DNA from 2 places in the Burkholderia sp. Bp9140 genome. Region 1 is predicted to be linked to the other one. Evidence: riboswitches for the same ligand, from Rfam matches in the RefSeq annotation. Region 1 holds a riboswitch; the other holds the start of a gene.

Region 1 (10,392 bases):
CTTGTATTCGGATTCCGACATGATGATTTCCTTCACCCGGAGTTGACCGGTCAGCGCCCGCGCAGCATCGCGAGCAGCGAGCGCGGCACCAGCAGCGCCATCGCGACGTGCACGACGAAGAACGCGACGAGCAGCGACATCGCCCAGAAATGCACGACGCGCGCGTTGTCGTAACCGCCGAACAGTTCGCGCAGCAGCGGAAACTGCACCGACTTCCAGATCGTCAGCCCGGACAGCACCAGCACGATCAGATCGACGATCGCGACCAGGTACGCGGCACGCTGCACCGCGTTGTAGACGCTCAAATCGTCGTGCGCGAGCCGGCCGCGCAACGCGGCGCGCACGTCGCGCCACACGGACGCCGGCGTGACGGGCAGCATCTTGCGCGCGAGGCGTCCGGTCGCGATCGACATCGTCAGGTAGAACAGCCCGTTGCCGACGAGCAGCCACATCGCCGCGAAATGCCATTGCAGCGCGCCGCCGAGCCAGCCGCCGAGCGTGATGCCGTGCGGAAACACGAATGGCGGATAGATCGGCGACGCGTCGTAGATGCGCCAGCCGGACAACACCATCAGGATCGCCGCGAGCGCGTTGAGCCAGTGGCTCACGCGTACCCACAGCGGATGGATCGGGCGTGCGGGCGGCGTGGCGGCCGCACGGCCGGTGGCGGGAACGGTTTGCATGATGAAGACTCCCGGAACGAGTCGGCGAGACGAGACAGAACGAGACGCGGGCGGGCGGCCGTCGTGCAGCACACGCGCCGGCCGCGCGCGCTGCCCGGCCTCCGTCAGTTCGACGGCGCCATCTTGTCGCCCGACGACTTGCCCATCGCGTCGTGGCCCATCGCGTCCTTCTTCATCGCATGTTTCTTCATGGCGCCCTTCTTCATCGCGCCATCCTTCGCCATCGCGTCATGGCCCATCGCATCCTTCGCCATCGCGTCGTGACCCATCGCGTCCTTCGACATCGACGAGCTGTCCTTCGACATCGCATCGTTCTGCGCATACGCGCCCGAGGCGACCGTGGCGCAAGCGGCAACGCAGGCGGCGATCAGAATTTTTTTCATGACATCTCTCCAAAACATGGGTTCAAGGAGCCGAATAGACGGACGACGTCGCGGGAAATGACAGCCGCTGCGGAAATTTTTTTTAGGTCGCGTGAAAGCGCGCCATGTTGCACCGCTTCGCCGCTGCCGGTCGATCCTTCGGACCATGCCGCGGCAACGCACACTGCCATTTCGACGGGCCATCGCGCCGCCCGCCATGCTGCGGCCGCACCGGGACAGCCGATCCTCTCCCGGTTGAAACCGCCGCCAAGCCAGTGTATCGTGTGCGCTGCTAACGCGGGGGTCCTGCAATGCGTTCGGTCAAACAACCGGCATTGCGGGTGAGAAATACCCTTTGAACCTGATCTGGATAATGCCAGCGCAGGGAAGCGTACGGATTTCGCCGCCATCCCTCTGACGAAATCCGCCGCCTCACCAAGCCTCGTCTCCTGCTTAGCTCGAGCCCCACATTCGTCAAGGGCTCCGGGCAAGCGCCGACGCGCCTGTCCGGCGCTCATACAGGAGATTGCATGAACGCCAATCCGAAGTTTCTGTCCGCCGACGCCCATGTCGACGCCGCTGCCGTCGCGCCGCTGCCCAATTCGCGAAAGGTTTATGTAACCGGCTCGCAGCTCGACATCCGCGTGCCCATGCGCGAAATCACGCAGGCCGACACGCCGACCGGCTTCGGCGGCGAAAAGAATCCGCCGATCTACGTGTACGACACGTCGGGCCCCTACACCGATCCGGACGCGAAGATCGACATCCGCGCGGGCCTGCCCGCGCTGCGCCAGCGCTGGATCGAAGCGCGCGGCGACACCGAAGTGCTCGACGGCCTGTCGAGCCAGTACGGCCTCGAGCGCGCGGCCGACCCGGCCACCGCCGACCTGCGCTTCCCGGGCCTGCACCGCAACCCGCGCCGCGCACAGGCCGGCAAGAACGTCACGCAGATGCACTATGCGCGTCGGGGCATCATCACGCCGGAAATGGAATACATCGCGATCCGCGAGAACCAGCGCCGCGCCGAGTACATCGAGAGCCTGAAGTCGAGCGGCCCGAACGGCGCGAAGCTCGCCGCGATGATGGGCCGCCAGCATCCGGGCCAGGCGTTCGGCGCCGCGGCCTTCGGCGCGAACGCGCTCGCCGAGATCACGCCGGAATTCGTGCGCGACGAGATCGCGCGCGGCCGCGCGATCATCCCCGCGAACATCAACCACCCGGAATCCGAGCCGATGATCATCGGCCGCAACTTCCTCGTGAAGATCAACGCGAACATCGGCAACTCGGCCGTCACGTCGTCGATCGGCGAGGAAGTCGACAAGATGACGTGGGCGATCCGCTGGGGCGGCGACACGGTGATGGACCTGTCGACCGGCAAGCACATCCACGAAACGCGCGAGTGGATCATCCGCAACAGCCCGGTGCCGATCGGCACGGTGCCGATCTACCAGGCGCTCGAAAAGGTCAACGGCAAGGCCGAGGATCTCACCTGGGAAATCTTCCGCGACACGCTGATCGAACAGGCCGAGCAAGGCGTCGACTATTTCACGATCCACGCGGGCGTGCGCCTGCAGTACGTGCCGCTCACCGCGAACCGGATGACGGGCATCGTGTCGCGCGGCGGCTCGATCATGGCGAAGTGGTGCCTCGCGCATCACAAGGAAAGCTTCCTGTACGAACACTTCGAAGAGATCTGCGAGATCATGAAGGCGTACGACGTGAGCTTCTCGCTCGGCGACGGCCTGCGCCCCGGCTCGATCTACGACGCGAACGACGAAGCGCAGCTCGGCGAACTGAAGACGCTCGGCGAGCTCACGCAGATCGCGTGGAAGCACGACGTGCAGGTGATGATCGAAGGCCCCGGCCACGTGCCGATGCAGCTGATCAAGGAGAACATGGATCTCCAGCTCGACTGGTGCAAGGAAGCGCCGTTCTACACGCTCGGGCCGCTGACCACCGACATCGCACCGGGCTACGACCACATCACGTCGGGCATCGGCGCCGCGATGATCGGCTGGTTCGGCACCGCGATGCTGTGCTACGTGACGCCGAAGGAACACCTCGGGCTGCCGAACAAGGACGACGTGAAGGAAGGGATCATCACGTACAAGCTCGCCGCGCACGCGGCCGACCTCGCCAAGGGTCACCCCGGCGCGCAGGTGCGCGACAACGCGCTGTCGAAGGCGCGTTTCGAGTTCCGCTGGGAAGACCAGTTCAACATCGGCCTCGATCCGGACAAGGCGCGCGAATTCCACGACGAGACGCTGCCGAAGGATTCGGCGAAGGTCGCGCACTTCTGCTCGATGTGCGGCCCGCACTTCTGCTCGATGAAGATCACGCAGGACGTCCGCGAGTTCGCGGCGCAGCAGGGCGTATCGGAAAGCGAGGCGCTGAAGAAGGGGATGGAAGTCAAGGCGGTCGAGTTCGTGAAGACCGGCGCCGAAATCTATCACCGTCAGTAAGCGAACGCGGCGGTCTGCACGGACCGCCTCGTGACGCACTGCACGAAGCCCGCTTTCGAGCGGGCTTTTTTGCATCCGCGTGCATGCCGCGTGCCCGCCGGCGCAAGGGAAACAATTGATTACGAAACCGTCCGAGCCTTAACAAGTCCTTACAGCAGCGCGTCGGGACGGCGGGTAGATTGGGGTCATGCGCGGCCGTCAGCCGGTCGTGCGCCCTCCCGTTCACCACCACAAGGACAACGATCATGAGTTACTCGATTCGGCGTTTTGGGGTATGCGCTCTGCTCGTCGCGACGGTGGCCAGCCTGTCGGCCTGCGATTCGATGACACGGCGCCAGCGCGACACGGCAATCGGTGCGGGTGTCGGCGGCGTAGCCGGCGCGGCGATCGGCGGCAACGCGCTGTCGACGCTGGGTGGCGCGGCAGCCGGCGGCATCATCGGCAACCAGATCGGCAAGTAAGCCGGCCGGGCGCCCGCGCGACGGGCGGCACGCTTCAGTTTCGGCCTGACGGCGTTTCCGCGGTGCGGAAGCGCCGTTTTCGCGTCTTTTCGCGTCTGGCGGCAGCAGTCGTCCGGGCGCGCAGGGCGATGCACGGAAATGATCCGTTACCGTTTTGCACACCGTGTCATCGCCGTGCGTCCTAAGCTTAAGCATCTGCCGATTGCCGGCGCCGCCGGAGAAACATCATGAACAGGACCCTCGTCGCCGCGGTGCTCGCGTGTGCGACACTCGCCGGCTGTTATTACCCTTACGGCTACTATCCGTCCGGCTATTACACGGCGGCGCCGGTACAGCCCGCGCCCGTGTATGTCGACCCCGGCCCCGTGTACTACTATCCGGCCCCTGCCTATGCCCCTGCATGGGGCGGCTACTGGGGCCCCGCGCTGTCGCTGAACTTCGGTTTCGGCGGACGCGGCGGGCACGGCGGCTGGCGCCATCATTGAGCGGCCGCGCCGGCCGCCCGGGCGGTTCGCGTCGGCGGAAAAACGGATTTCCCGTTTCTTGTCGTTTCATCCGATCATGAAACGAAGGCGCGGTAACGCGGTGTAAGATTCACCGCGTCCCGTCCCCCTCGCCTGCCACGCCCGATGTCGCCCAAGAACGCCTTTCTGCTGACCGTCCTCGCCGCCCTGTGGGGTGCGTCGTTCCTGTTCATCCGGATCGGCGTCGCCGAATTCGGCGTCGCGCCGCTGATGGCGCTGCGGGTGGGCATCGGCGCGCTGTTCCTGACGGGCCTCGCGCTGACGCGTTTCAAGCCCGCCGACCTCGGCGCGCGGCTGCGCCGGCACGCGTGGCCATTGTTCGTCGTCGGCGTACTGAACTCGGGCGCGCCGTTCTGCCTGTTCGCCTATGCCGAACTGACGCTATCGGCCGGCGTGACCTCGGTGATCAACGCGACGACACCGCTGTGGGGCGCGCTCGTCGCCTACCTGTGGCTGAAGGACAAGCTGTCGCTGCCGCGCGCGATCGGCCTCGTGATCGGCTTTGCCGGCGTGCTCACGCTCGTCTGGGATCAGATCGCGAACGCGCACGGCAGCACCGGCGCCGGCGCGACCGCGCTGGCCGCCGCCGCCGCGCTCGGCGCGACGCTGCTGTACGGCATCGCGGCCAACTATACGAAGCGCAAGCTCAGCGGCGTCGATCCGCTCGTCAACGCGACCGGCAGCATGATCGGCTCGACCGTGCTGCTGCTGCCGTTCGCGATCGCGACGTGGCCCGCAGCAGCCGTCAGCACGCATGCGTGGGGTGCCGTGCTCGCGCTCGGCATCGCCTGTACGGGCATCGCGTATTTCATCTTCTTTTACCTGATCGCGCATGTCGGCCCGGCCCGCGCGATTACCGTGACGTTCGTGATACCGGTGTTCGGCCTGCTGTGGGGCGCGCTGTTCCTCGGCGAACACGTATCGGTCGTGATGATCGAAGGCTGCGCGATCGTGCTCGTCGGCACCGCGCTTGCGACCGGCGTGATCAAGCGGATTCCCGGGCTCCGCCCGCGCGGCGGCGAAGCAACCTGAGCGGCATGCGGGGCCGGCGCCCCGCCGGTTGCCCGGTTGCCCGGTTTTCCGCGACGCGCCGGCTACCGGTCCTCAAGCGCCGACCGCCGACCGGTGCGCGCCGGAGCATCTCGTTTATCACCCGATGCAGATGACCGCGCACGGTTGCGCAGCCGGCCGGCTTCCCCGGTTCTCCGAATCCCCGCATTCTTCGCACGCAATGCACGCGGCACACGTGGCGCCGTCGCTGCGTGCACGATTGGCGGCCGTTGCGCGTTGAACCGGGCGGACAGCCCCGTCCAAGCGTCGGTGTAGCGTTTGCGTCTGGAGTTTCCCTGATACGCGCGCCGCGCCATTCCCGTTACACTCGGAACACTCATCCGCAGAAGGCGGTTACGATGCTCCACGTTCTTTCACGTCCACCTGCGCGTGCGACGGCTTCGGCGTGGCGTCACGACACCGCTCCCCCGATCGCCCCAGGGCATCGTTGACATGAAGCCCTCCCGCGACCTCTCGCTCGACTCCCTGCTCGAACGCCTCACGCCGACGCCCAGCGGCTGGATCGCCACGTTTCGCGACACGACGCTGCGCAGCGTGTTTCAGCCCGTGCTGTCGATCACGCACAAGCGCGTGGTCGGCTATGAAGCGCTGCTGCGCGTCGTGGACGAGAACGGCACGCTGGTTTCGCCGGTCGCGCTGTTCGACAGGACGCGCGCGGCTGCCGATGCACTGCTGCTCGACCGGCTCGCCCGCTGCCTGCACACGGCCAACTTCGTCGCGCAAGGTATCGGCGACGGCTGGCTGTTCCTGAACGTGACGCCGCGCGTGCTCGATTCGGGCCTCGTGCAGCGCGAATTCGTCGAGGCACTGTGCCGGCATTTCGCACTGCCGCCGAACCGCATCGTGCTGGAAGTCATCGAGCAGCCGGCGCGCGACGAAGCCGCGCTCGCCCGCACGATCGACATGATCCAGCATCGCGACTTCCTCATCGCGATCGACGATTTCGGCACCGGATTCTCGAATTTCGACCGCGTATGGCGCGCACGGCCCGATATCGTCAAGCTCGACCGCTCGCTCGTCGAGCGCGCGACCTGGTCCGCCGAGGATCGCCGCATCATGCATCACCTGGTATCGATGCTCCACCAGGCCGGCGCGATGGTGCTCGCCGAGGGCGTCGAAAGCGACGACGCGCTGCAGGCGCTGATGGAGGCCGATATCGACTTCGTCCAGGGCTTCCAGTTCGGCCAGCCCGATGCATCGATCGCACATGCGAGCGCTGCGGCGCCCGCGATGCTCGATGCCGCGTGGCAACGCTTCATCGCGCATCGGCATGTGCCGGCGATCGCCGAGCAGCCGGGCTTCGACGCGATCGAGCGGCTCGTGCTCGCCGGCGCGGCCGCGTTTTCCGCGAGCGGGAACCTGAACGATGCCGCGCAGCGCGTATTCACGGTGCCGGCCGCGCGCCGCGTGTTCGTCACGGACGAGATCGGCGAACAGTTCCTGCCGTCGATCGGCGCGCCCCCGGAGGGCGGCCAGGCGAGCGGCACGCGGCTCGCGCCGCTGTTCCCGGAGACGCACAGCAACTGGTCGCGCCGCCCGTACTTCCAGCGCGCGATCGCGGCGCCGGGGCGTGTCGCGCTGATGGGCCCGCACTTCTCGCTGACCGAAGGCCGCGACTGCTATACCGCGGCCGTCGCGATTCGCGCGCAAAGCCGCCTCGTCGTGTTCTGCGTCGACTTCGTGCTAGACAGCGCGGGCACCGTGATGCGGTAGCAGGCGCGGGCGGTATGGATCCGCCCGCCGCGCCGCCCGGTTCGGCGTTTCGTCAGTCAATCACCTTCCCTCTTCCCGACTTCACCATGCCGCGCCGCGACTTGTGTTCGAGCCGCCGCTCCTTCGATGCGCGCGTCGGCCGCGTCGCGACGCGCGCACGCGGCGTGAACGCGACGCTGCCGATCAACGCATCGAGCCGCGCGAGCGCTGCCTCGCGGTTCTTCTCCTGGGTGCGGTATTCCTGCGACTTGATCACGACGATGCCGTCGCGCGTGATGCGCTGGTCGGACAGCGCGAGGAGCCGTTCCTTGATGACGGGCGGCAGCGACGACGCGCGGATGTCGAAACGCAGGTGAATCGCGCTCGACACCTTGTTGACGTTCTGTCCGCCGGCGCCCTGCGCGCGCACGGCGGTCCATTCGACTTCGGCCGGATCGAGCGTGTAGCGGATCATCATCGCGACGTCTCCTTGCGGCGCCGCGCGAGCGCCTCGTCGACACGGGCCGCCAGGCCCGAATCGCGTTGCGTGCGCGTCGCGACCGCCTGCGCGAGCACGCGCCGCGGACCGATCACCTGCACGCGCGTGCGTGCGCGCGTGACGGCCGTATAGACGAGCTCGCGCGTGAGCACCCGCCCGAACGACGCCGGCAGCACGAGCGCGGCCTCGTCGAATTCGGAGCCCTGCGACTTGTGGACGGTCAGCGCGAACGCCGTTTCGTGCGGCGGTAGCGCGGCGGGCGACACGGCGCGCGCGGTGCCGTCCGCGCGGCGGAACCACGCGCGCAGCACGCCGTGCGCGTCCGGCAATGCGATGCCGATGTCGCCGTTGAACAGCCCGAGCGCATAGTCGTTGCGCGTCACCATGATCGGCCGCCCGGTGAACCAGTGTGCGCCGACCGCGAGCGGCACGCGTGCGGCATGTCTCACGTGCGTGGCCACCAGCGCATTGACGTGCTCGGCGCCGCGCGAGCCGGTGCGTGTCGCGCACAGGATCCGGAAGCGGTTGAGCGCGTCGAACAAGGGCAACGGATCGGGCACCGGCTCGGACAACGCGGTACGCAATGCGTCGAGGTATGCGCCGAACCGGCGCGCAAGCCGCTCGACCGTCGATGCCGCGAGCGCATCACCCGCGTCGTCATGAAACGACGCGGCAGCGGTATCGTCCATCGGCAACGCATCGAGCGCGGCCTGCACGTCGCCGCGGCGGATCGCGAGCGACAGGCGGCCGATCGGCGAATCGAGACCGAAACGGTAATTGCGTTCGAGCCAGACGACGCAGTCTGCAAGCGGTGCGGGCGCGGGAGACGCGGCGGCGATATCGTCGGCTCGCGTTGCGACGGTCGACGCAAGCGCCGCATCGGCCGGTTCGAATGGCGCGAGCTCGACCGCGTCGAGCCACGCGAGTTCGTCGACCTCGATCCACGCAGGATCGGCGGCCGCCGAGACGCTGTCGGTAGCGGTCGGTGCAGGCGCCGCAGTCGGCAACGAAGCGGCCGGCGGCGCGATATCGGCAGCGGACAACGCTTCGTCCTGCAGGTCGTCATCGAACAGCGACGCCTGGCGCGTATCCACGTTCCGCCGCGCCGGCTGCTTGCGCATCGCGGTCGCCGACAACGGCGCGGATGCCGGAGCCGGAGCCGGAGCGGCAACGGCCGCCGGCGCCTCGCCGTCCAGCACCGGCAACGCCGCGACGAAGGCCGCTTCGTCGATCCCGAGCGCATCCGCGATGCGTATGCGTGCGGCGGCGGTAAACGTCGGCCGTGCGCTGAGTTCGGCGAACACCGCGCCGGCCTCGACCGCGGCCAGCTGATCCTTGTCGCCGAGCAGCACGAGCCGTGCGCCGGGCGCAAGCGCATCGAGCAGATGGGCGGCGAGCGCGACGTCGATCATCGACGCCTCGTCGACGACGATCAGGTCGTACGGCAGCGGATTGTCGCGATGATGGCGGAAGCCCGCCGCTCCGCCGCCGCCCAGCAGGCGATGCAGCGTGTACGACGTGTCGGGCAGGCGCGCGGCCAGTTCCGGCGGCAGGTCGCCCGCCCGCGCGTGCAGCGCTTCCTGCATCCGCTGCGCGGCCTTGCCGGTCGGTGCCGCCAGCGCGATGCGCAGCCCCGGATGCGCGTCGAGCAGACACGCCAGGACACCGACGACCGTGGTCGTCTTGCCGGTGCCGGGGCCGCCGCTGACGATCGTCACGCGCCCTGTCAGCGCAACGATCGCCGCGACGCGCTGCCAGTCCACTTCGCCCGTCGCGGGCCCGAAGTAACGCGCGAGACTGTCGCGCAACCGGTCGGGCGACAGCGCGTCGCCCGGTGCGGCGACGCCGGCCTGCGCGACGAGCGCATCGGCGAGCCGCCGTTCGTAGTCGAAATAGCGTGACAGATACAGATGGTCGTGCCGGTCGACGATCAGCGGCCGCTCGTCGCCGCGCGCGAGCGTGCCGAACGCCACCACGCCGCTGGCGGCGAGCGCCGCGCGCACGTCGTCGACCGGCTCCTCGTAGCGCTGCGCGAGCGCGCCGAGCGACACGCACACGTGACCGCCCGCGGTCGCCCGGCTCGTCGCGAACGCGGCACGCGCCGCCCAGCGCGCGGCCGCGGCTGGCGCACCCGCGCGACGCGACAGGTCGCCGATGCGCCGCGCGAATCCTTCCGCAAGCGCGATGCCGAAATCCGCGGGCTCGGGCAGGCGCGCGGCGAGGCCGCCGGTGAATTCGAGCGTATCGTCGGACACGTTCATGCGCGGCCCCCTTCCATCATCCGGTCGAGCGCGTCGACGAGTTCGCGCGCGGGCCGGCGCGCATGCACGCCGGCCGGTTCGCCGCCGCTGCGCCAGTCGGGCCGCACGCCACGCACGAACAGGTACAGGTAGCCCGCCATATGCGTGTCGTAGTCGTAGTCGGGCAGCCGCCCGCGCAGATAGCGATGCAGCGCGACCGTATAGAGCAGCGCCTGCAGGTGATACGCGTGATCAGCCATCGCGACGTCGAGCGCGCGCGGGCCATAGGCATCCGGCGTATTGCCGAGATGGTTCGACTTCCAGTCGACGATCCAGAACCGGCCGTCGTGTTCGACGATCATGTCGATGAAACCCTTGATGAAACCGGCGAGCATGCC
Region 2 (10,392 bases), on a different contig from region 1:
ACGCACGTTGCGCTGGTGCCGGGCGTGATCGCGCTGATCGTGAAGAGCGCGTTCGGGCTCGAGCAGGCGGCGGGTGGCCTGACCGGCTATGCGGTCAGCCAGGCAGTCGCGATGGGCGTGAAGCGCGGGCTGTTCTCGAACGAGGCCGGCATGGGCAGCGCGCCGAACGCGGCCGCGACCGCCAGCGTGCGGCATCCGGTCGTGCAGGGGTTGATCCAGATGCTCGGCGTGTTCGTCGACACCATCGTGATCTGCAGCGCGACCGCGTTCGTGATCCTGCTGTCGGGCCAGTACGAACTCGGTACCGGCATGGCAGGCGCGGCGCTCACGCAGCGCGCGATCGCGAGCCACGTCGGCGACTGGGGCGGTATCTACATGGCCGTCGCGATCTTCTTCTTCGCGTACTCGTCGGTGATCGGCAACTACGCGTATGCGGAAGGCAACGTCGAATTCATCACGAAGCGGCGCGGCGTGCTGCCGCTGTTCCGTATCGCGGTGCTCGGCATGGTGATGTTCGGCAGCGTCGGGCAACTGCCGCTCGTGTGGGCGATGGCCGATACGAGCATGGGGCTGATGGCGATCATCAACCTGGTCGCGATCCTCGCGCTCGGCAAGTATGCGCACGCCGCGTGGCGCGACTATCGCCAGCAGCGCGCGCAGGGTATCGCCGAACCGGTGTTCACCCGCAACACGATTCCCGAGCTCGCCCGCGTGCTGCCGGCCGACGTGTGGGGCGAGCACGGCCCGCTGCCGCAGCGTCCGGCTTCGGCCGAGGCGACCGCCGAAGTGCGCGTGGCGGTGCGCGAGTCATGAACGGCGACCGGCTCCGTGCGTTCGTCGCGCTGATGCCTGACACGGCATCGCGCGACGCGCTGCACGCGTTGCCGGTCACGCGTGGCGCGCGCCGCACATCGCCTGCGCAACTGCACGTGACGCTCGCGTTCATCGGCGCGATCGAACGTGCGCGTTGCGACGCGCTGGCCGCGCGCCTGCCGGCGCTCGCGGCCGCGCATGCGCTGCCGTTGCAGCCGGTCGAGCGGATTGCGTGGTGGCCGAGCCTGCCGCGTGCGCGGCTGATCGTCGCGGAACTCGCGGTCGAGCCCGCGTGTGCGGCGCTGAATGCCGACTTGTCCGCGCTGCTGCGCGAACTGGGCGTGCCGGCCGACCGCCGGCCGTTCCGGCCGCACGTCACGCTCGCGCGGCTGCCGCGCAATGCGGATGGGCAGCCCGCACACGGCGGCGCGACCGGGCGGCCGGTCGCGGTGCGTTTCGGCGCGCTGACGCTATTTGAAAGCCGGCTGTCGCACGACGGCGTGTCGCATGTGCCGATCGTGTCGGTGCCGGTCGCGCCGGCGTAGCAGGACGGCGGGCAGGACGAGGACGAGAAGGCCGGCGCCGCATGCGCCGGCATTTTGTTTTGCGGTTACGCGGCGACCTTGTCGCTGTCGTGCACGCGCTCGACGTTGATCGTGCCGACGTGGAACGCGGCCAGCGACTCGCGATGCGCAATGCTGACGATCGCGGCCTTCGGCAGCCGTTCGGCGAACAGGTGATAGAGCCGCGCTTCGTTGTCGGCGTCGAGCGCGCTCGTCGCTTCGTCGAGGAACAGGAAGTCCGGCTTGTGCAGCAGCACGCGCGCGCCGGCGAGGCGCTGCTGTTCGCCCGGCGACAGCACGCGCGTCCAGTGCGCGGTCTCGTCGAGGCGCCCGACGTAGTCTTCGAGGCGGCACGCGCGCAGCGCGTCGCGGCAGGCATCGTCGGTGAACGCGTCGGGCGTGGCCGGGTAGGTGAGCGCGGCCTTCAGCGTGCCGATCGGCAAGTAGCTCGTCTGCGGCACGAACATCATCCGCGCGCCGACCGGCGCGTCGATCGCGCCGTCGCCGAACGGCCACAGGCCCGCGAGCGCGCGCATGAACGTGCTCTTGCCGGAGCCCGACTTGCCGATCACGAGCCAGCGCGAGCCGGGTTCGATCGTCACGTTGCCGATGTTGGCGAGTGCATTGCCGTTCGGCAGCGCGAGCTTCAGCGACGACGTCGACAGCTTCGCGGCATCGACGTAGTGCAGGTTGATGCCGCCGTGCTCGGTCGCGGGAGACAGGCTTTCCTTCAGGTGCGACGTACCCATCACGCGCTTGAATTCGCGCAGACGGTTGACGGTGGCGCGCCATTCGACGAGGGTCGAGTAACTGTTGATGAACCACGAGAACGAATCGCTGACGGTGCCGAACGCGGACGAGATCTGCATCAGCACGCCGAACGAGAACGCGCCCGCGAAATAGCGCGGCGCCGCGACGACGAGCGGGAAGATGATCGCGATCTGGCCGTAGAAGCTCAGCACGAACGTGAGGCGCTTCGTGTACTTCATCACGCGCCACCAGTTGTCGCGAATGCGCATGAACAGGCTCTGCGCGTTGCCGGTCTCGGTTTGCTCGCCGTCGTAGAACGCGATCTGCTCGGCGTTCTCCCGCACGCGAATCAGCCCGAAGCGGAAATCGGCCTCGACGCGCTGCTGCTGGTAGTTGATCGACACGAGCGGGTGCCCGACCTTCTGGATGATCAGCGAGCCGACCACCGCGTACAGCGCGGCGGCCCACACCATGTAGCCGGGAATCGTGATCGGCGTCGCGCCGAGCGAGAACGTCAGCGCGCCGGCGAGCGACCACAGGATCGTGATGAACGACACGAGCGTGACGACCGTCGACAGCAGGTCGAGCGACAGCGCGAGCGTCGTCGTCGCGAACGACTGGAGGTCGTCGGTGATCCGCTGGTCGGGGTTGTCGGCGAGGCGGTCGCGTTCGATCCGGTAGAACGCGCGATCGCCGAGCCACTGGGCGAGAAAGCGGTCGGTGAGCCACTGGCGCCAGCGGAACCCGAGCATCTGCCGCAGGTAGCGGCCGTACACCGCGAGGATGATGAAGCCGAACGCGAGCGCGGAGAACTGCATCAGCAGGTTCGGGAAGTCGTGGACGTCCTTCGACTGCAGCGCGTTGTAGAACTGCGCGTTCCACTTGTTGAGCTTGACGTTGATCCAGACCACACAGAGGTTGATCACGATGATCGTGAGCAACAGCCCCCATGCGGTTTTCCATTCGGACGACACCCAGTAGGGCTTGATGAGGCTCCATGCGGATACCGGGCGCTCGTCCTGCGGCGCGTCGGAGACGGAGCGGACGGGATCGATCGATTGGGTCATGTGCTTCCTGATGAGTAGCCGGCGCGCGGGCCGGGCGAAGCCGGGCGCGCGCCGCGATACGGCATGCCGGGACGAGGTGCCGACTGACGGCGGGCGCACGGATGGTGGCCCGCGCGTCTTAAACGGCACTTAAGGCCGGCGGTGACGCGGCAACCGGCCGCTCGCGCGGCCGGCCTGCGGGCATTGTGCCAGAGCGGCGCGACGCGACGGCGAATTTGCCGCATGGGGGACAGTTTGCGGCGCTTTCCGCTTTTATGGTCTAATGGCCGACGACGAAACAGGGGTGCTTCGAGCGTGGCCGACGGGTCATTCCGGGCGACGCGGCGAGGCTGAGAAAGACCCTTCGCACCCGATCCGGGTAATACCGGCGAGGGAAGTTTCTGATCCCGCCGGGCCGCGCTGGCTGCCATCCCACATGGTCAGCGCCCGAGTCCCGCCCGGCCGGCCTTTGCTGCCGGTTTCGTCCTTTTGGGTACGCGCATTGCGCGTTACGGAAGGAATGATGACCGCTCAATCTTCAGTCTTTTGCGCTGTTCCCGAACCGCTGTCGCGTGCGTTGGCACGGGACGGCGCGTGCGCGTCGATGTCTGTCGCACGGGCCCGCGCGGTTCGCGGGGAGGGCACGCGATGAACGTCCACGTTTCCCGGCCGGATTTCGCGGTACTCGGCGGCGGCCTCGTCGGCCGCCTGATCGCGTGGCGGCTCGCGGGCGACGGGCATCGCGTCGCGCTGTACGAGCGCGGCGGCCCCGACGGCGAGCAGTCGGCCGCGTGGATCGCTGCGGCGATGCTCGCGCCGCTCGCCGAGGCGGCGAGCGCCGAGTTGCTGATCACCGAGCTCGGCGTCGCATCGCTCGCGCGCTGGCCGCAATGGCTCGCGGAACTGCCCGAACCGGTGTTTTTCCAGCATCACGGCACGCTCGTCGTCTGGCATCACGCGGATCGCGCGGAGGCGCCGCTGTTCGAGCGGCGCGTGCGCGCGAACGCGCCGGCCGAGCTGTTCGACGGCGGCTTCGTCGCGCTGGCCGGCGCGCAGGTCGACGCGGCCGAGCCCGCGCTCGCGGGGCGCTTCGCGCGCGGCCTGATGCTGCCGCGCGAAGGGCAGCTCGACAACCGTCAGGCGCTGCGCGCGCTCGCGGCGGGCCTCGCGCAGCGCGGCGTCGAATTGCACTGGCACGCGACGATCGACGACGCGAACCGGCCCGACGCGCATTTCACGATCGATTGCCGCGGGCTCGGCGCGAAACCCGCGCTGCCCGCGCTGCGCGGGATCCGCGGTGAAGTCGCACGCGTGCGCGCGCCCGGCATCGGGCTCACGCGGCCCGTGCGGCTGCTGCATCCGCGCTATCCGCTGTACATCGCGCCGAAACAGGACGACCTGTACGTAATCGGCGCGACCGAGGTGGAGGGCGAGGACATGTCGCCCGTCAGCGTGCGTTCCGCGCTCGAACTGCTGAGCGCGGCGTTCTCCGTGCATCCGGCGTTCGGCGAGGCACGCATCCTCGAACTCAATGCGCAGTGCCGCCCGACGCTGCCCGACCACCGCCCGGCAGTGATCTGGGACGGTGCGACGACGCTCGCCGTCAACGGCCTGTACCGGCACGGCTTCATGATCGCGCCGGAAGTCGCGCACGCGGCGGTCGCGTTTGCCGAAGCCGCGCTCGGCGGCGCGTTCGGTGACGCCGACGCATTCGCCGCGTGGCGCGATGCCGCGCGCTGGCCGGCGCTCCTCCATCACCGCGACGACGCGCGCCAGCCGGCCTGACGCGCGCCGCCGACCGAATTCGATCAAGCCTCATGGATATCCAGATCAACCAACTGACCCTGACGCTGCCCGACGGCGCGACGGTGGCCGACGCGCTGGCCGCATACGGCGCGCGTCCGCCATACGCGGTCGCGCTGAACGGCAATTTCGTCGCGCGCACGCAGCATGCGGCGCGCGCGCTTGCGACGGGCGACAAGCTCGACGTGGTGCACCCCGTCGCGGGCGGCTGAGCGCCGCCGGTTCGCCCCCGCTCTTCCAGGAAAACGACATGACGTCCCTCACTTCCGCCGACGCGCTGACGCTGTACGGCGAAACCTTCGCAAGCCGCGTGCTGCTCGGCACGTCGCGCTATCCGTCGCTGCAGTCGCTGTCCGATTCGATCGCCGCGTCGCGACCCGGGATGGTGACGGTCGCGCTGCGCCGCCAGATGACCGGCGGCACCGCCGAGGCCGGCTTCTTCGACCTGCTCAAGCACCACGCGGTGCCGCTGCTGCCGAACACGGCCGGCTGCCAGACCGTCGCCGAGGCGGTGACGACCGCGCACATGGCGCGCGAGGTTTTCGACACCGACTGGATCAAGCTCGAGCTGATCGGCGACGACTACACGCTGCAGCCCGACCCGGTCGGGCTGATCGAGGCGGCCGCGCAACTGGTCAAGGACGGCTTCAAGGTGCTGCCGTACTGCACCGAGGATCTCGTGATCGGCCGGCGCCTGCTCGACGCCGGCTGCGAGGCGCTGATGCCGTGGGGCGCGCCGATCGGCACCGGCAAGGGCGTCGTGAACCCGTACGGGCTGCGCGTGCTGCGCGAGCGGCTGCCGGACGTGCCGCTGATCGTCGACGCCGGGCTCGGCGTGCCGTCGCATGCGTGCCAGGTCATGGAATGGGGCTTCGACGGCGTGCTGCTGAACACGGCCGTGTCGCAGGCCACGCACCCGGAGATCATGGCGCGCGCGTTCGCGCAGGGCGTCGAGGCCGGCCGTGCGGCCTATCTCGCCGGGCCGATGGATGCGCGCGATACCGCGCACGCGAGCACGCCGGTGGTCGGGATGCCGTTCTGGCACCAGGACGGGGGCGGTGCATGAGCGCGCGCTTCGCCGATGCCTTCTGGCCGCCGGCCGACGAGCTGGCCGAAGCGGCCGAGCGGATTCGTGCCCGCCTCGGCGACTGGCCGAGCGGCACGACGCCGTGGCGACTGTGCGTCGCGGCGCCCGACGTGCCGGCCGGCGGCGACGTGCTGATCGTGTCGGCCGGCGACCGTGCCGCGCAGGCGCGCGCGTCGGCCGCATCGCGCCCCGCGTCGCCGGACGCGGTCGCGATCGAGTTCGACGAGCACGGCGCGGCGCTGCATGCCGCGGGCGTGCGCTACGCGCTGGAAGCCGCGCATCCGCTCGCCGACGACTGGATCGCGGCGCTCGCCGCGTTCCTCGATTGCGGTTTCGCGCCGATCGACGCGCTGGTGCTCGCGCTGGCGTGGCGTGACGGCGACGAAACGCGCGGCGCGGATGCGTGGCCGGTCGACGCCGCGCGGTTCCCGCGCGTCGCCGATCTGGCCGCCGCGCCCGAGCCCGCATTTCCGCCGTGCCCCGCGCAACTCGGCCTCTATCCGGTCGTCCCGGATGCCGAATGGGTCGAGCGGGTGCTTGATTGCGGCGCGCGGACCGTGCAGCTGCGCGTGAAAGGCACGAACCCCGACGCGTTGCGCCGCGAAGTCGCGCGTGCGGTCGCGGCCGGGCGCCGCTATCCCGATGCGCGTGTGTTCATCAACGATCACTGGCAGATCGCGGTAGAAGAGGGTGCGTACGGCGTCCATCTGGGGCAGGAAGACCTCGAGACGGCCGATCTGGCCGCGATCGCGCGCGCCGGCCTGCGGCTCGGGCTGTCGAGCCACGGCTATTACGAAATGTTGCGCGCCTTGCACGAGCGCCCGAGCTACCTGGCGCTCGGTCCCGTGTATGCGACCGCGACCAAGGCGGTCGCGGCGCCGCCGCAGGGCCTCGCGCGGATCGCCCGCTATGCACGCTTCGCCGGGGCGCGGGCGCCGCTCGTCGCGATCGGCGGCGTGGGGCTCGACGCATTGCCGGACGTGCTGGCGACGGGCGTCGGCAGCGTCGCGGTCGTCAGTGCGGTCACGGGCGCCAGCGATTATCGGGCGGCAATTGTTGCATCGCAGCAATGTTTTGCCCGACAATTTGACAATCATTGACCGCAGGGCCCGGAACGGCGTCACGACATCATTCCAATGCAGGCCCTATAATTCGGCGTTCTGCGTAAAAGGACTGTCAGCTCCGTGAGCCCCACTCCTACCGAGACACTGCTGCAACTTCGCGACGTCGACTTTGGCTACGGCGACCGCCTCGTCCTGTCGAACCTGAACCTGCGTTTCGGGCGCGGCCAGGTCGTCGCTGTCATGGGCGGGTCGGGTTGCGGCAAGACGACCGTGCTGCGCCTGATCGGCGGCCTCGTGCGCGCACGCCGCGGCCAGGTGCTGTTCGACGGCGCCGACGTCGGCGCGCAGACGCGCGACGGCCTGTACGCGCTGCGCCGCAAGATGGGCATGCTGTTCCAGTTCGGCGCGCTGTTCACCGACATGTCGGTGTTCGAGAACGTCGCGTTCGCGCTGCGCGAACACACCGACCTGCCCGAAGAGCTGATCCGCGACCTCGTGCTGATGAAGCTCAACGCGGTCGGGCTGCGGGGCGCGCGCGACCTGATGCCGTCCGAGGTGTCGGGCGGGATGGCGCGCCGTATCGCGCTCGCGCGCGCGATCGCGCTCGATCCGCAACTCATCATGTACGACGAGCCGTTCGCGGGCCTCGATCCGATCTCGCTCGGCATCACCGCGAACCTGATCCGCACGCTGAACCAGGCGCTCGGCGCCACGTCGATCCTCGTCACGCACGACGTGCCGGAATCGTTCGCGATCGCCGACTACGTGTATTTTCTGGCCAACGGCGGCGTGCTCGCGCAGGGTACGCCTGACGAGCTGCGCGCGTCGACCGATCCGAGCGTGCGGCAGTTCATCGACGGCGCGCCGGACGGCCCGTTCAAATTTCATTACACGAGCCCGCCGCTGGCAGCGGATTTCGGGCTCGGCGGAGGACGCGCATGATCAGCGCGATCGGACGTTACGTCATGGGCGGCCTCGTGCGCGCGGGCTACGGCACGCGGCTGTTCGTGCGCCTCGTGCTGGAATTCTTCCCGCTGCTGCGCCGGCCGCGGCTGGTCACGAAGCAGATCCACTTCCTCGGCAACTATTCGTTCGTGATCATCGCCGTGTCGGGCCTGTTCGTCGGCTTCGTGCTCGGCCTGCAGGGCTACTACACGCTGAACCGCTATGGGTCCGAGCAGGCGCTCGGCCTGCTGGTCGCGCTGTCGCTCGTGCGCGAGCTCGGCCCGGTCGTGACCGCGCTGCTGTTCGCGGGCCGCGCGGGCACGTCGCTCACGGCCGAGATCGGCCTGATGAAGGCCGGCGAGCAGCTCACCGCGCTCGAGATGATGGCCGTCGACCCGATCAAGACGGTGATCGCGCCGCGCCTGTGGGCCGGCATCATCGCGATGCCGCTGCTCGCCGCGATCTTCAACGCGGTCGGCGTGCTCGGTGGTTATTTCGTCGGGGTCGTGCTGATCGGCGTCGATCCGGGCGCGTTCTGGTCGCAGATGCAGGGCGGGGTCCAGGTGTGGGCCGACGTCGGCAACGGCGTGATCAAGAGCATCGTGTTCGGGTTCGCCGTGACCTTCATTGCGCTGTTTCAAGGGTATGAAGCGAAGCCCACGCCCGAGGGCGTGTCGCGCGCGACGACCAAGACGGTCGTATTCGCGTCGCTCGCCGTACTCGGCCTCGATTTCCTGCTGACCGCGCTGATGTTCAGCTAAGCCTCAGCCAAGCCAAATTTTGGGATGACGATGAAAAAGACTGCTCTCGACTTCTGGGTCGGCCTGTTCGTGGTGGTGGGCTTCCTTGCGGTGCTGTTCCTGGCGCTCAAGGTCGGCAACATGAGCTCGCTGTCGTTTCAGCCGACCTACTCGGTGAGGATGAAATTCGACAACATCGGCGGGCTGAAGCCGCGCGCGGCCGTGAAGAGCGCGGGCGTCGTGGTTGGCCGCGTGAAGGCGATCGGCTTCGACACCAATACGTATCAGGCGCTCGTGACGATCGACGTCGACGGCCAATACCCGTTCCCGAAGGATTCTTCGGCGAAGATCCTGACGTCCGGCCTGCTCGGCGAGCAGTACATCGGCCTCGATCCGGGCGGCGACACCGAAATGCTGAAGGCGGGCGACACGATCACGATGACGCAGTCGGCAATCGTGCTCGAGAACCTGATCGGCCAGTTCCTGTACAGCAAGGCGGCCGACGCGGGCGGCGCGAAGCCGGCAGCCGGCGCATCGGCCGCGCCGGCCGCGCCCGCACCGGTCGCGGTGCCGGCGTCCGCGGTGTCCGCGTCGCCCGCCCAATAACCACACGAGAGCAAGACAAGAGGGTAATGACCATGCAGACGATCCGCATCAGGCACGCCGCGCTCGCCGTGGCAGCAGTCGCCGCGTTGAGCGGTTGCGCGACCGTGCAGACGCCGACCAAGGGCGATCCGCTCGAAGGCTTCAACCGGTCGATGTACAAGTTCAACGACACGGTCGACACGTATGCGCTGAAGCCGGTTGCGAAGGGCTACCAGTACGTGGTGCCGCAGCCGGTGCGCGACAGCGTGACGAACTTCTTCTCGAACATCGGCGACGTTTACATCGCGGCGAACAACATCGTGCAGCTGCGGATCGCGGACGGCGTCGGCGACATCATGCGCGTCGTGATCAACACGGTGTTCGGCGTCGGCGGCCTGTTCGACGTCGCGACGATCGCGAAACTGCCGAAGCATACCGCCGACTTCGGGATCACGATGGGCCGCTACGGCATGCCGTCGGGCCCATACCTCGTGCTGCCGCTGCTCGGCCCGAGCACGCTGCGCGACACGGCAGGCCTCGGCGTCGACTACGTCGGCAACCCGCTCACCTACGTGAAGCCGGACGGCCTGAGCTGGGGCCTGTTCGGCGTGAACCTCGTCAACACGCGCGCGAACCTGCTCGGCGCGGGTGACGTGCTGGATGCCGCGGCGCTCGACAAGTATTCGTTCGTGCGCAACGCGTACCTGCAGCGCCGCCAGATGCTGATCGACAACGCGCGCGGCGAGGCCTCGACGACGTCGAGCAACGATGCGCTGCCGAAGTACGACCTGCCGGACGACGGCGCGGCACCAGCGGCAGCCGGCGCGGCCGGTACGGCGGGCGCGGCGGCAGTCGGCGGGGCGACGGCACCGGCCGGCGCATCGGGCGCGGCCGTTGCCGTACCGGCGTCGGGCAGTGCCGAATCGCCGAACCCGGCGAGTGCAACGAACGTGCCGGCCATGCAGATGACGCCGCCCGCACCGGGCGGGTTCCGCT

Evidence for each region. Region 1 has a riboswitch for thiamine pyrophosphate ahead of thiC (phosphomethylpyrimidine synthase ThiC). Riboswitches for the same ligand answer to the same signal wherever they lie in the genome.
Region 2: it holds a riboswitch for thiamine pyrophosphate, as region 1 does, so the genes downstream of both, DIE21_RS30490 (FAD-dependent oxidoreductase) here and thiC (phosphomethylpyrimidine synthase ThiC) in region 1, are expected to answer to the same signal.

What each region holds. Positions count from the first base shown of each region.
Region 1 covers NZ_QTPQ01000025.1:37,701-48,092, reverse strand. Annotated here, with positions in the region: gene DIE21_RS21040 (molybdopterin-dependent oxidoreductase) at 1-21, opposite strand, end outside; gene DIE21_RS21035 (cytochrome b/b6 domain-containing protein) at 51-683, opposite strand; gene DIE21_RS21030 (pentapeptide MXKDX repeat protein) at 788-1,066, opposite strand; TPP riboswitch at 1,335-1,451, shown strand; gene thiC (phosphomethylpyrimidine synthase ThiC) at 1,576-3,507, shown strand; gene DIE21_RS21020 (glycine zipper 2TM domain-containing protein) at 3,753-3,968, shown strand; gene DIE21_RS21015 (hypothetical protein) at 4,196-4,453, shown strand; gene DIE21_RS21010 (DMT family transporter) at 4,598-5,524, shown strand; gene DIE21_RS21000 (EAL domain-containing protein) at 5,996-7,276, shown strand; gene arfB (alternative ribosome rescue aminoacyl-tRNA hydrolase ArfB) at 7,329-7,733, opposite strand; gene DIE21_RS20990 (AAA family ATPase) at 7,730-10,015, opposite strand; gene recB (exodeoxyribonuclease V subunit beta) at 10,012-10,392, opposite strand, start outside.
Region 2 covers NZ_QTPQ01000045.1:27,961-38,352, forward strand. Annotated here, with positions in the region: gene DIE21_RS30475 (sodium:alanine symporter family protein) at 1-813, shown strand, start outside; gene thpR (RNA 2',3'-cyclic phosphodiesterase) at 810-1,358, shown strand; gene DIE21_RS30485 (ABC transporter ATP-binding protein/permease) at 1,424-3,193, opposite strand; TPP riboswitch at 3,463-3,586, shown strand; gene DIE21_RS30490 (FAD-dependent oxidoreductase) at 3,821-4,957, shown strand; gene thiS (sulfur carrier protein ThiS) at 4,990-5,187, shown strand; gene DIE21_RS30500 (thiazole synthase) at 5,226-6,041, shown strand; gene thiE (thiamine phosphate synthase) at 6,038-7,162, shown strand; gene DIE21_RS30510 (ABC transporter ATP-binding protein) at 7,247-8,068, shown strand; gene mlaE (lipid asymmetry maintenance ABC transporter permease subunit MlaE) at 8,065-8,832, shown strand; gene mlaD (outer membrane lipid asymmetry maintenance protein MlaD) at 8,857-9,417, shown strand; gene DIE21_RS30525 (VacJ family lipoprotein) at 9,450-10,392, shown strand, end outside.